3 regions of the Heyndrickxia sp. FSL K6-6286 genome follow, and region 1 is predicted to be linked to each of the others. Evidence: a T-box and tRNA genes for the amino acid it is inferred to sense, from the RefSeq annotation. Region 1 holds a T-box; the other regions hold tRNA genes.

Evidence for each region. A T-box is a leader RNA that pairs with one kind of tRNA and senses whether it is charged. The one in region 1 lies ahead of tyrS (tyrosine--tRNA ligase), so its partner is inferred to be a tRNA-Tyr.
Region 2: it has a tRNA-Tyr gene. The T-box ahead of tyrS (tyrosine--tRNA ligase) is inferred to sense a tRNA for this amino acid. The anticodon was not compared.
Region 3: it has a tRNA-Tyr gene. The T-box ahead of tyrS (tyrosine--tRNA ligase) is inferred to sense a tRNA for this amino acid. The anticodon was not compared.

Annotation. Positions count from the first base shown of each region.
Region 1 is NZ_CP152029.1:355,359-359,497, reverse strand. It holds gene resA (thiol-disulfide oxidoreductase ResA) at 95-616, opposite strand; gene tyrS (tyrosine--tRNA ligase) at 699-1,943, opposite strand; T-box leader at 1,995-2,211, opposite strand; gene MHI39_RS01975 (nitrite reductase) at 2,292-2,936, opposite strand; gene MHI39_RS01970 (LacI family DNA-binding transcriptional regulator) at 3,815-4,139, shown strand, end outside.
Region 2 is NZ_CP152029.1:608,009-612,147, reverse strand. It holds gene MHI39_RS03315 (NUDIX hydrolase) at 1-187, opposite strand, end outside; gene MHI39_RS03310 (SIMPL domain-containing protein) at 283-963, opposite strand; tRNA gene MHI39_RS03305 (tRNA-Arg) at 1,313-1,386, opposite strand; tRNA gene MHI39_RS03300 (tRNA-Ser) at 1,395-1,485, opposite strand; tRNA gene MHI39_RS03295 (tRNA-Asn) at 1,496-1,570, opposite strand; tRNA gene MHI39_RS03290 (tRNA-Ile) at 1,588-1,664, opposite strand; tRNA gene MHI39_RS03285 (tRNA-Gly) at 1,683-1,756, opposite strand; tRNA gene MHI39_RS03280 (tRNA-Gln) at 1,782-1,856, opposite strand; tRNA gene MHI39_RS03275 (tRNA-His) at 1,871-1,946, opposite strand; tRNA gene MHI39_RS03270 (tRNA-Tyr) at 1,953-2,037, opposite strand; tRNA gene MHI39_RS03265 (tRNA-Thr) at 2,050-2,125, opposite strand; tRNA gene MHI39_RS03260 (tRNA-Phe) at 2,187-2,262, opposite strand; tRNA gene MHI39_RS03255 (tRNA-Asp) at 2,419-2,495, opposite strand; tRNA gene MHI39_RS03250 (tRNA-Met) at 2,524-2,597, opposite strand; tRNA gene MHI39_RS03245 (tRNA-Ser) at 2,767-2,859, opposite strand; tRNA gene MHI39_RS03240 (tRNA-Ile) at 2,867-2,940, opposite strand; tRNA gene MHI39_RS03235 (tRNA-Met) at 2,960-3,033, opposite strand; tRNA gene MHI39_RS03230 (tRNA-Ala) at 3,049-3,121, opposite strand; tRNA gene MHI39_RS03225 (tRNA-Pro) at 3,133-3,209, opposite strand; tRNA gene MHI39_RS03220 (tRNA-Arg) at 3,214-3,290, opposite strand; tRNA gene MHI39_RS03215 (tRNA-Leu) at 3,376-3,461, opposite strand; tRNA gene MHI39_RS03210 (tRNA-Gly) at 3,472-3,546, opposite strand; tRNA gene MHI39_RS03205 (tRNA-Leu) at 3,562-3,643, opposite strand; tRNA gene MHI39_RS03200 (tRNA-Lys) at 3,677-3,752, opposite strand; tRNA gene MHI39_RS03195 (tRNA-Thr) at 3,769-3,844, opposite strand; tRNA gene MHI39_RS03190 (tRNA-Val) at 3,999-4,074, opposite strand; tRNA gene MHI39_RS03185 (tRNA-Glu) at 4,081-4,139, opposite strand, start outside.
Region 3 is NZ_CP152029.1:4,601,172-4,605,310, reverse strand. It holds rRNA gene MHI39_RS23305 (23S ribosomal RNA) at 1-337, shown strand, start outside; rRNA gene rrf (5S ribosomal RNA) at 412-528, shown strand; tRNA gene MHI39_RS23295 (tRNA-Glu) at 588-662, shown strand; tRNA gene MHI39_RS23290 (tRNA-Val) at 682-757, shown strand; tRNA gene MHI39_RS23285 (tRNA-Lys) at 909-981, shown strand; tRNA gene MHI39_RS23280 (tRNA-Gly) at 1,006-1,080, shown strand; tRNA gene MHI39_RS23275 (tRNA-Leu) at 1,091-1,176, shown strand; tRNA gene MHI39_RS23270 (tRNA-Arg) at 1,261-1,337, shown strand; tRNA gene MHI39_RS23265 (tRNA-Pro) at 1,342-1,418, shown strand; tRNA gene MHI39_RS23260 (tRNA-Ala) at 1,429-1,504, shown strand; tRNA gene MHI39_RS23255 (tRNA-Met) at 1,523-1,599, shown strand; tRNA gene MHI39_RS23250 (tRNA-Ile) at 1,604-1,680, shown strand; tRNA gene MHI39_RS23245 (tRNA-Ser) at 1,690-1,782, shown strand; tRNA gene MHI39_RS23240 (tRNA-Met) at 1,951-2,024, shown strand; tRNA gene MHI39_RS23235 (tRNA-Asp) at 2,054-2,130, shown strand; tRNA gene MHI39_RS23230 (tRNA-Tyr) at 2,154-2,238, shown strand; tRNA gene MHI39_RS23225 (tRNA-Trp) at 2,249-2,322, shown strand; tRNA gene MHI39_RS23220 (tRNA-His) at 2,325-2,400, shown strand; tRNA gene MHI39_RS23215 (tRNA-Gly) at 2,420-2,493, shown strand; tRNA gene MHI39_RS23210 (tRNA-Ile) at 2,505-2,581, shown strand; tRNA gene MHI39_RS23205 (tRNA-Asn) at 2,600-2,674, shown strand; gene MHI39_RS23200 (TetR/AcrR family transcriptional regulator) at 2,832-3,434, shown strand; gene MHI39_RS23195 (MFS transporter) at 3,547-4,139, shown strand, end outside.

The DNA.
Region 1 (4,139 bases):
ATTGGGCTTTCACAAAAGCAACAAGCTTTACGAAAATAGCCAACATGTAAAAGGGTGCCATCACTTGTTGTGAAACGCACCCTTTACTATATTTCTATAATATTTCATGAATCCATTTTTCTAAATTCTTCTTTTTCATTTCCCCTTCTTCCATTCTCACAACTTTTCCCTCTCTATTAACAAAAAAGCTGGCTGGAAGATTATAAACATTATACATATTGTTTACCTTTGAATCCTTATCCTGCATGACCGGGAAGGTTAATCCATATTGTTTAATAAATTTATTTACGATAAATTTCGCTTCTTTCTGATCAATCGAAACAACTTCAAATCCTTGTTTATGGTATTTTTCATATGCCTTCTGAATAAGGGGCATTTCCCGTTTACATGGTTCACACCATGTACCCCAAAAATTAATTAGAACCGCTTTCCCCTCTAAATCCTTTAATCGGAATGTCTCACCATCTAGTGTCTCAAGCTTAAAATTGGGGGCCTTATCCCCAATTGCCACCTTTTTATCTTTATGAAGATTTTGGTATAAGGTAAATCCAACCACCCCAAGTAAGACGACTAAAATAATGGTCCGAGTGATCAGCCTTTTCTTTTTATTACTCATAAAGTCACCTCTAAAAAACATGTATATACTATTATCTTATAAGATAACAAGGTGAATAGGTAAAAAATTTGTGTTTGTATTGTTACAATTTTAATTTCATCATCTTTCGTTTTCCAACTTGCAGGATCATTCCATCTACTATTGATACTTCAGTAAAAATATCATTAATCTTTTCGGAATTCATTTTCACCCCGCCATTTTCAATCATTTTCCGCGCCTCACCTTTGGATGGGAGTAATTCTAATGTCACAAGAAGTTCGATAATGCCTATTCGTTTCTCTCCATCCCATTTACGCTCGGGTATATCTGTTGGAATGGCACCTTTTTGAAAAATGGTTTTAAAGTTTTCTTCCGCATGATTAGCAGCCTCTGCCCCATGATACATGTTTACAATGGTTTTACCTAATAACATTTTTGCATCGCGTGGATGAAGCTTGCCTAACTTTAACTCATTTTTTATTTTCAACTTATCTTCAAGTGATAAATCCGTCACAAGATCAAAGTATTTTCCCATTAATTCATCAGAGAGCGACATCGTTTTTCCAAACATTTCAGTTGGCTTTTCATCGATACCAATGTAATTATGTTTTGACTTCGACATTTTTTCTACTCCATCCAATCCTTCAAGTAATGGCATAAGGATAACAATTTGCTTTTCCAGGCCGTAATGTTCCTGAAGATGACGCCCCATTAGTACATTGAAATGTTGATCATTCCCACCTAATTCAATATCACTTTCAAGAATGACCGAATCATATCCCTGCATTAACGGATAGAAAAATTCATGCAATGAGATTGGTTTTCCTGTTGCGTAACGCTCCGAAAAGTCATTCCTTTCAAGTAATCGTGCAACCGTCATACTACTAGCTAAATGAATAATCTTTTCCAGATTTAGTTCAGATAACCACGCTGAGTTATAATTCAGCTCAACTTTCTCCATATCAAGAACTTTTCCAAATTGCTCAAAATATGTTTTAGCATTATGTTTCACTTCTTCATCGGTTAACTGCTTTCTTGCCGTTGATTTACCAGTCGGATCACCAATTTTCCCAGTAAAATCACCAATAATAAGCTGAATGATGTGACCATTATCTTGAAATTGCTTGAGTTTATTAAGGACCACAGTGTGTCCTAGATGAACATCTGGTGCAGAAGGATCTAGCCCCAGCTTTACCTTCAACGGAGTATTTAATATAAGAGATTTTGCAATTTTATTCTTCAACTCAAGGGCAGGAATGACTTCTTGTGTCCCATTTACATAAATAGCAAACTGCCTCTCCATCTCTTCTAATTGTTCACTTGTTAACCGTTTAATAAACTGTTCCATTTTATTAACCTCCTATTTTATTAAAATAAAAAAGACAGCCACACCCCTTATAAAAGGGACGTGGCTGTCTTACACGCGGTACCACCCTCATTGAAGAATATGCTCTTCCGCTCAAACGTATAACGGTACGTCCGTTCTTTGCTACTTCATTGTTCGCAAAGAAAGCTCGAGGAGGTAATTCGCCCTTATCTTTGTTCCGATTTCCACCAACCATCGGCTCTCTATTACAGGGAGATAAGACACTACTGAATCCTGTCATAACTTTTTAAATATTTCTCCTATCATATCTAAAACAAAAAATAAATACAATATTAAATTTTTTAAAACATGATTGATGCAAATAAATAATTATTCATTCGTTATTTGTTCCTCTATGTGGTTTTTAAGATGGTCAATTCCAAAGCGATTAATGAATTTAAAGAAGGGCTCTCTCTTTTTTCCTTGTTCAGCATACATATCGACCAACTTCTCCACCACCACATAGAGCTGTTCAGGGATTAACTGCTCCATAAATAGAGTACCTATATGTGCATCCTTTCCTTTTGCTTTTCCACCAATATATAAATCATATCCATCCTTTATTTTCATTATGCCAATATCATTAACTAGTGGCTCGCCACATCCAATCGGACAACCTGTATATGCTGGTTTTAAGGTAAAGGGAACAGGTTTTCCAGCAATCCGTTCATTTATTTCGATAGCAACCGGCATTCCTTCTCTCTCTGCACCTTTACAAAAATTACAGGTTCTCAAGCTTTTCACAAAGTTCCCTACTGGATAACAGGATAAACCAACTTCCTTAAATCTATTTTTTACTACCTCTACTTTGTCCTCTGGTACCTCAATATAAAGCTGTTGAAATGTTGTCAGCTCAAGCTCGTCGCCATCATCCAAATACTCTGTAATTACAGTTAATTGCCTAGCATTTAATTTGGCACCAAAAGCAATGCCACCATTAACAGCCAGCTTTATTTTCGTTTCTTTCTCTTCCATTCCACCTTCACATCCTATTCTTAGTTAAGTCTTTTCTCATTTGTATAGGGCTCACCAATAACTGGACTATCTGATCACTTGATTGATTCTGCAGGACATCTTTTATAGGCGTCTTTTATTTCCTAATAAGGGAGATGGGGAAATTCAGTAAATACTATACCACCGAATGGTATAATTAATACTAAAAAACATACTCCATTCGCCTTTTGCTTAATTACAATCTATTTCTATAATTAGCCCCTCAACAATCATTTTACTATACCCTTGTAAGGTATGTAAATACAAAAATATATATTTGCGTAACTCTCCACTTAATTTCATCGTTATGTCTTCTTGGTTTGACTTTCTTTATCGACATACTTCATATACAATTGCTTCGATTAGGGATATCATTTTAAAGCATTTATAAATTCTTGCATGTACTTCTCCACTCACATTTTTTATACCCTACCCTCGTATATAACAATAAAGAATCAAACAGACAACTTCCATCTAATTGTCTGTTTGATTAATACTTCGATGAAAGGTGCAGCTTTATATGGTTCATCATTTGAAATATCACCTATTGTGCTTCACCCTTTTCACTTCATAGAAATCATAAAAATCCAGCATATCGTCTTTTTTGTCTCGAATCACCAAGTTTGCTATGATAATTTCAACTACACATAAAATGATTAAAATCAATATACCTATCAACATATTTTATTATCTCTCCTTCTTCTTCTTTTAAGAAGGCTCTTTTCGTATAGGTTGTTGCTTTTATAAAATCTTTAGCTAAATAGCAACAATGTTTGAAAAAAGCCTCTATGAAAAAGGTAATGGATGAAACGCGTTTCAGGTCAAGGCTGAGTTTGATTTTTATAGAGAGGATTTTTTTTATGGCAAATATTCGTGAAATTGCAAAGCTTGCTGGGGTATCAGTAACAACAGTATCTAGGGTTATTAATAACCATCCTTATGTTAGCGAGAATAAAAGAAAAGCTGTTCTAAAAGCTATGGAGACATTAAATTATAAAAGAAATATTCACGCTATCCATTTAGCTAAAGGTAGGTCTAACATGATTGGGATCGTACTTCCAAACATCGATCATCCATATTTTAGTCAATTTGTTGAAGGTGTTGCAGAAGAAGCAATCAAACATCACTTGCAAATAGTTTTATTCCAGACAAACTATGAAATTGCAAAAGAGCTCGATGCCCTTG
Region 2 (4,139 bases), 250 kb from region 1:
CTGCACCAATTTCTTCCTTAACTTCTCGTATGACTGCATCCGAACTCCTTTCTCCATACTCAATACCTCCTCCAACTGGACGATAAAAATAATTTCCTGTTTTCGGATCAATCCCTTCCGATACTAGAATTGAATCGCCTTTTTGAAAAATACAAATCGCTAAAGGTCGAATGATTCCCTTTCTCATGTAAAAACCCCCAATCTCTAGAATATTATCAATTCAACTTTTGCATGAGAAAATCCTTTTTTATCTGAAATAAAATTTCTAGTACTTCATCTTTCTTATGAAAAATAAGCAAATTCTGCTTCAATCATGGCTTTTATCTGAGTTTGCCCTGTTTGAATGGGAGTTCCTTCACTTTTTGCAAATAACGCTACATGGAAAGGTGATGTTGAGGGGGCCGAAGATATTTCAGTGATTTTTACTGGAATGTGATAAAAGGATATGGCTAATTGCTTCGTAATTGTTGCTGCCTTTTGCTGGGCATCCTTTAACGCTAGGGACAAAGCTTGATGGTAATATGCCTCGGGTTGGGCTAATGTAAATTGAATATATGCTATCATATTAGCCCCATTCTGCACGGCTACATCTATAACATTCCCTGTTAAATTAATCTCTTTAATTATTCCCTTAATGAGATGTGTAACTTTATAACCCTGCCTGATTATTTTTCCATTTTCACTTTCATATTGGACATCGATACGGTAATCAACAGTTTTTATCTCGTCATTGGCTATTCCCATTTGTAAAAATGCCTGAATGATTCTTGACATTACTCTTGTATTTTCTAACTGTGCTGTACTGACATCTTTATTTTCTGTCACTACACCTAATGTGATCTCCGCCATATCCGGTTGAGCGTTCACCAATCCTTCACCAGAAACCTTCATAAGATGTTTTTGCTTTCGATAAATTTGTGAATCTCTTGCTGAAACATGTGGATAATTTTGTTTACTATTCACATTATCCCCCCTTTTAAATACTAAGTCTTATGAATTTGCTGGGAGGGATATTCACTACAATATAAAAAATTATATTTATCCACAATTATGTTAATCTCGGTGATTTAAGATGTGTCTTAATACCGTCGGATGATACACATTTTTGAGGGTTTGACTTCATTATGTGTCTCAAGACCGGCGCGTGAGACACATTTTTTGGGGTTTGCATTCATTATGTGTTTTAACTCTAGGAATGAAACATATTTTATAAATTTTTTAATACTTTATTTGCTTTACTATGAGACTATGAAGGATTTTGGAAAAATAAAAACCTCTACTTTTTATGTAGAGGTTTTTCATTATGATTTTACGCGCCTTAGAGGATTCGAACCTCTGACCCACAGCTTAGAAGGCTGTTGCTCTATCCTGCTGAGCTAAAGGCGCATTCATTCTGGCGGAGAAAGAGGGATTTGAACCCTCGCGCCGGTTACCCGACCTACACCCTTAGCAGGGGCGCCTCTTCAGCCACTTGAGTATTTCTCCATACAAAAAATGGCTCCGCAGGTAGGATTCGAACCTACGACCGATCGGTTAACAGCCGATTGCTCTACCACTGAGCTACTGCGGAACAGGAAAATTTATAGATGGTGGGCCTAAATGGACTCGAACCATCGACCTCACGCTTATCAGGCGTGCGCTCTAACCAGCTGAGCTATAGGCCCGTTATAAGTGATTATGTATGGAGCGGGTGATGAGAATCGAACTCACGACAACAGCTTGGAAGGCTGTAGTTTTACCACTAAACTACACCCGCAGATCTCTTATCTTGAAGTAAAATATGGCTGGGCTAGCTGGATTCGAACCAACGAGTGACGGAGTCAAAGTCCGTTGCCTTACCACTTGGCTATAGCCCAATAAGTATTAATAATGGGGCGGATGATGGGAATCGAACCCACGAATGTCGGAACCACAATCCGATGCGTTAACCACTTCGCCACATCCGCCATAAATGGTGGAGGGGGACGGATTCGAACCGCCGAACCCTGAGGGAGCGGATTTACAGTCCGCCGCGTTTAGCCACTTCGCTACCCCTCCACAAATGAAAAATGGTGCCGGCCAGAGGACTTGAACCCCCAACCTACTGATTACAAGTCAGTTGCTCTACCAATTGAGCTAGGCCGGCATTAATAAATTATTATCCCCCAAAAGAGGAATAATATCAACATGATTAAATTTGCATTAAATGGTGGCTCGGGACGGAATCGAACCGCCGACACATGGATTTTCAGTCCATTGCTCTACCGACTGAGCTACCGAGCCAAATATAATATTTATTTTCTATATAAAATTGTATTCGCCATCGTCCCAATTTCAGAAAGCTTATTCAAGCTGTGGCTCAATTGGTACGCTGATGTATTGCTTTGTAGCCTATTCGGACGTGCTCTACCGACTGAGCTACCGAGCCATATTATAAAATGGCGGTCCGGACGGGACTCGAACCCGCGACCTCCTGCGTGACAGGCAGGCATTCTAACCAACTGAACTACCGGACCAAAATTCTTTCAAGAATACTTGAAATGATTGCGGAGGCAGGATTTGAACCTGCGACCTTCGGGTTATGAGCCCGACGAGCTACCAGACTGCTCCACCCCGCGATGATAGTATAATTAATTTTTTAATCCAATCTTATCATCAACTGTCCCGATTTCAGTATGCTTATTCTAGTAGCAGCTCAATCGGTACAACTCGTAGTTGTTCGATGAAGTAACGCTCGTTGCTCCACCCCGCGACGATATTATTAAAAATTTTTTAAAGGAATAGTTATGGCGGAGGAAGAGGGATTCGAACCCCCGCGCGGTGTAACCCGCCTGTCGGTTTTCAAGACCGATCCCTTCAGCCGGACTTGGGTATTCCTCCAAATAAATGGACCCTGTAGGACTCGAACCTACGACCGGACGGTTATGAGCCGTCTGCTCTAACCAGCTGAGCTAAGGGTCCTTTACTCCAAAAATATTAATAGCGGCGGAGGGGATCGAACCCCCGACCTTACGGGTATGAACCGTACGCTCTAGCCAGCTGAGCTACACCGCCATTTTAAAATTAATATGGAGCCTAGCGGGATCGAACCGCTGACCTCCTGCGTGCAAAGCAGGCGCTCTCCCAGCTGAGCTAAGGCCCCATGAATTTTCCTGGTCGGGAAGACAGGATTCGAACCTGCGACCCCATGGTCCCAAACCATGTGCTCTACCAAGCTGAGCTACTTCCCGTTCATGGCGCGCCCGAGAGGAGTCGAACCCCTAACCTTTTGATCCGTAGTCAAACGCTCTATCCAATTGAGCTACGGGCGCATACTTGTATTTTACTATAACTATTATGGAAGAATCTTTTGCTGTGCAAAAATCCTTAAATCTTTTACTTCGTAAAAATTTCTAGTGCCGAGGACCGGAATCGAACCGGTACGGTAGTCACCTACCGCAGGATTTTAAGTCCTGTGCGTCTGCCAGTTCCGCCACCCCGGCAAGGGTTGTTTGGAGCGGAAGACGGGATTCGAACCCGCGACCCCCACCTTGGCAAGGTGGTGTTCTACCACTGAACTACTTCCGCGACTTTATTTTATAATGCGGGTGAAGGGAGTCGAACCCCCACGCCTTGCGGCGCCAGATCCTAAGTCTGGTGCGTCTGCCAATTCCGCCACACCCGCGTTATGAAAAATGTTTTTCGTTACAAAAAACAATGGTGAGCCATGAAGGACTCGAACCTTCGACCCTCTGATTAAAAGTCAGATGCTCTACCAACTGAGCTAATGGCTCGTACTTTTTTTAAAAGTGGTGCCGGCCAGAGGACTTGAACCCCCAACCTACTGATTACAAGTCAGTTGCTCTACCAATTGAGCTAGGCCGGCATTAATAAATTATTATCCCCAAACAGAGATTAGTTGCAATGGTCGTCCAGCTTTCAGTTTGCTTATTCAAGCAGCAACTCAAGCTGTACGCTGTTGTATTTCAAAGTTGTTATTTCGGTCGTGCTCTACCAATTGAGCTAGGCCGGCATATATATGGTGGAGGATGACGGGATCGAACCGCCGACCCCCTGCTTGTAAGGCAGGTGCTCTCCCAGCTGAGCTAATCCTCCATATGATGACCCGTACGGGATTCGAACCCGTGTTACCGCCGTGAAAGGGCGGTGTCTTAACCGCT
Region 3 (4,139 bases), 1.0 Mb from region 1:
TAAAGCGGTACGCGAGCTGGGTTCAGAACGTCGTGAGACAGTTCGGTCCCTATCCGTCGTGGGCGTAGGAAATTTGAGAGGAGCTGTCCTTAGTACGAGAGGACCGGGATGGACGCACCGCTGGTGTACCAGTTGTCTTGCCAAAGGCATCGCTGGGTAGCTATGTGCGGAAGGGATAAGTGCTGAAAGCATCTAAGCATGAAGCCCCCCTCAAGATGAGATTTCCCTTAGTTTATCTAAATAAGATCCCTGAAAGATGATCAGGTTGATAGGTTCGAGGTGGAAGTGTGGCGACACATGGAGCTGACGAATACTAATAGATCGAAGACTTAACCAAATAGATTTGAGGTTATGAACCGTTACTTCTTGATATATCTAGTTTTGAGGGAATAAACCCTTAACAAAATATAGTCTGGTAACTATGGCAAGAAGGTCACACCCGTTCCCATCCCGAACACGGAAGTTAAGCTTCTTAGCGCCGATGGTAGTTGGGGGCTCTCCCCCTGCAAGAGTAGGACGTTGCCAGGCGATGCCCCTAAATTGGGGCTATTATTTTTCTAAACTATATTAGCAAATTCTGCAAATGTGGCCCGTTGGTCAAGCGGTTAAGACACCGCCCTTTCACGGCGGTAACACGGGTTCGAATCCCGTACGGGTCACCATTAAATAAATTTTTATATTGGAGGATTAGCTCAGCTGGGAGAGCACCTGCCTTACAAGCAGGGGGTCGGCGGTTCGATCCCGTCATCCTCCACCATTAATTATTTTGATAGTGGTGCAATATTTTTTGTGTAATAAAATAGTTGGATTTTTTTGACGTTTGAAAAGTCGGAATAAATAATTTACAATATAAATGTACGAGCCTTTATATTTAAAATTATAGACTACACGATCAATCATTTTATTATGAGCCATTAGCTCAGTTGGTAGAGCATCTGACTTTTAATCAGAGGGTCGAAGGTTCGAGTCCTTCATGGCTCATCAAAGTTTGCTTTGATTCAATTTGCGGAAGTAGTTCAGTGGTAGAACACCACCTTGCCAAGGTGGGGGTCGCGGGTTCGAATCCCGTCTTCCGCTCCAAACAACCCTTGCCGGGGTGGCGGAACTGGCAGACGCACAGGACTTAAAATCCTGCGGTAGGTGACTACCGTACCGGTTCGATTCCGGTCCTCGGCACTAGAAATTTTTACGAAGTAAAAGATTTAAGGATTTTTGCGCAGCAAAAGATCCTTCCATAAAATATCTTACGATATAAATCATGCGCCCGTAGCTCAATTGGATAGAGCGTTTGACTACGGATCAAAAGGTTAGGGGTTCGACTCCTCTCGGGCGCGCCATGAACGGGAAGTAGCTCAGCTTGGTAGAGCACATGGTTTGGGACCATGGGGTCGCAGGTTCGAATCCTGTCTTCCCGACCATTATATAATTGGGGCCTTAGCTCAGCTGGGAGAGCGCCTGCTTTGCACGCAGGAGGTCAGCGGTTCGATCCCGCTAGGCTCCACCAATATCTAAAATATACTATGGCGGCGTAGCTCAGCTGGCTAGAGCGTACGGTTCATACCCGTGAGGTCGTGGGTTCGATCCCCTCCGCCGCTACCATAGAGGACCTTTAGCTCAGCTGGTTAGAGCAGACGGCTCATAACCGTCCGGTCGTAGGTTCGAGTCCTACAAGGTCCACCATATATAATTGGAGGAATACCCAAGTCTGGCTGAAGGGATCGGTCTTGAAAACCGACAGGCGGGTTACACCGCGCGGGGGTTCGAATCCCTCTTCCTCCGCCATAAATATTCCTTTGAAAACTTTTTATATTATCATCGCGGGGTGGAGCAACGAGCGTTACTTCATCGAACAACTGCGAGTTGTACCGATTGAGCTGCTACTAGAACAGGCATACTGAAATCGGGACAGTTGATAGTAAGATTGGATTAAAAAACTTTTTATAATATCGTCGCGGGGTGGAGCAGTCTGGTAGCTCGTCGGGCTCATAACCCGAAGGTCGCAGGTTCAAATCCTGCCTCCGCAATCATTTTCAAGTAAACTTGAAAGAAATTTGGTCCGGTAGTTCAGTTGGTTAGAATGCCTGCCTGTCACGCAGGAGGTCGCGGGTTCGAGTCCCGTCCGGACCGCCATTAATTTATGCAAAGATTAATATGGAGGGGTAGCGAAGTGGCTAAACGCGGCGGACTGTAAATCCGCTCCCTCAGGGTTCGGCGGTTCGAATCCGTCCCCCTCCACCATATATAATATAGGGGCATAGTTTAAAGGTAGAACTAAGGTCTCCAAAACCTTCAGTGTGGGTTCGATTCCTACTGCCCCTGCCATGGCGGATGTGGCGAAGTGGTTAACGCATCGGATTGTGGTTCCGACATTCGTGGGTTCGATTCCCATCATCCGCCCCATACTTAATGAATGAATATTGCGGGTGTAGTTTAGTGGTAAAACTACAGCCTTCCAAGCTGTTGTCGTGAGTTCGATTCTCATCACCCGCTCCAAAATACATAAAGGGCCTATAGCTCAGCTGGTTAGAGCGCACGCCTGATAAGCGTGAGGTCGATGGTTCGAGTCCATTTAGGCCCACCATTTTTTATATTTATATATTCCGCAGTAGCTCAGTGGTAGAGCTATCGGCTGTTAACCGATCGGTCGTAGGTTCGAATCCTACCTGCGGAGCCATTTTTATAAAAGATTTCAAGAGCGCATTAGCTCTTTTTTTGTATATTGAATAGTAACATGGTCAAAATAGCCTAGCTTGAAAAGGTTATTTATTTTTGTTAATATACAGAATGAACGTTCAGTATTAATGTTAATATTGGCATTGGAGTTGAAATAGTTGAATAAAAAGAAAATCCAAAGTGAACAAACCAAAAAGCGTGTAGCAGATGCTGCAAGGAATCTTTTTGCTAATAAAGGATATAAAGCCACTTCAATTGAAGATATTGTTGAAGCTACCGGGAGTAGTAAAGGGAATATATATTACCACTTTAAAAGTAAGGAAGGATTATTTTTATATTTATTAGATGAATGGGATAAAGAGTGGGAACAGAAATGGGTAGAAAAAGAATCATTATATAAAACAACGAAGGAAAAACTTTTTGGGATGGCCGAACAAATGGTTCTTGATGATTTGAATCACCCACTTACAAAAGCAGCTGATGAGTTTTTTAATAATGAAGAAAAGACTGGTGAGATTGAAGAACGAATTGCAGAGATGGTAATGGGACATTTGAAATTTAATCAAAAATTAATTCAGCAAGGGATAGATAGTGGTGAATTTAGAAAAGAAGACGTAGAAAGTCTCGCTATTATTCTAGAAAGCTTATTAATTGGTCTAAGCCAGATGTCAAGAAAGTCAACAGTTGAGGAGGCATTAACTTTATATAAATTAGCATTTAATGTATTTTTATTTGGAATATCAACAAGCTCTAATAGATAAAATAAGTGAGGGATTACACCTGGAAGGATCTTGCATAGACCAGGTAAGGGTAATCCTGTAATTTAATATAGAATGAACGTTCAGTATTTCTAAGTTCATGAGGAGGTTATTTATGTCATTATTGTTCAGAAATAGGGGAGCTATATTGCTTCTTATGCTAAATATATTTTTAATTTTTACGGGAATTGGTCTTGTTATACCTATAATGCCAACTTATATGATCGAGCTACATATTAATGGGAGCATCGTAGGATTGCTTGTTGCAGCTTTTTCTCTCACCCAGCTTATCTTCTCTCCATTTGGTGGGAAACTATCAGATTCAATAGGCAGAAAAAAGATTATTATTGCTGGAATGATCATTTTTGCTGTTTCTGAATGGATATTTGGAGTAGCTAATTCATCATTTCTTCTATTCGCTTCTAGAATGCTAGGAGGAATCGGTGCCGCATTAATTATGCCGTCTGTTATGGCATACGCAGCGGATGTAACATCTACTAAAGAGAGAGCGAAAGGTATGGGCTTTATTAATGCTGCTATAACTACTGGATTTATTATTGGACCAGGAATTGGTGGCTATATAGCTGAATTTGGGATTCGCGTACCATTCTTTGCTGCAGCAGTTGCGGGTGTGGTTGCGGCGATTATTACTTTACTCGTATTACCAGAATCTAATATTAAAAAAGAATCTGAATTAGCACAGTCTAT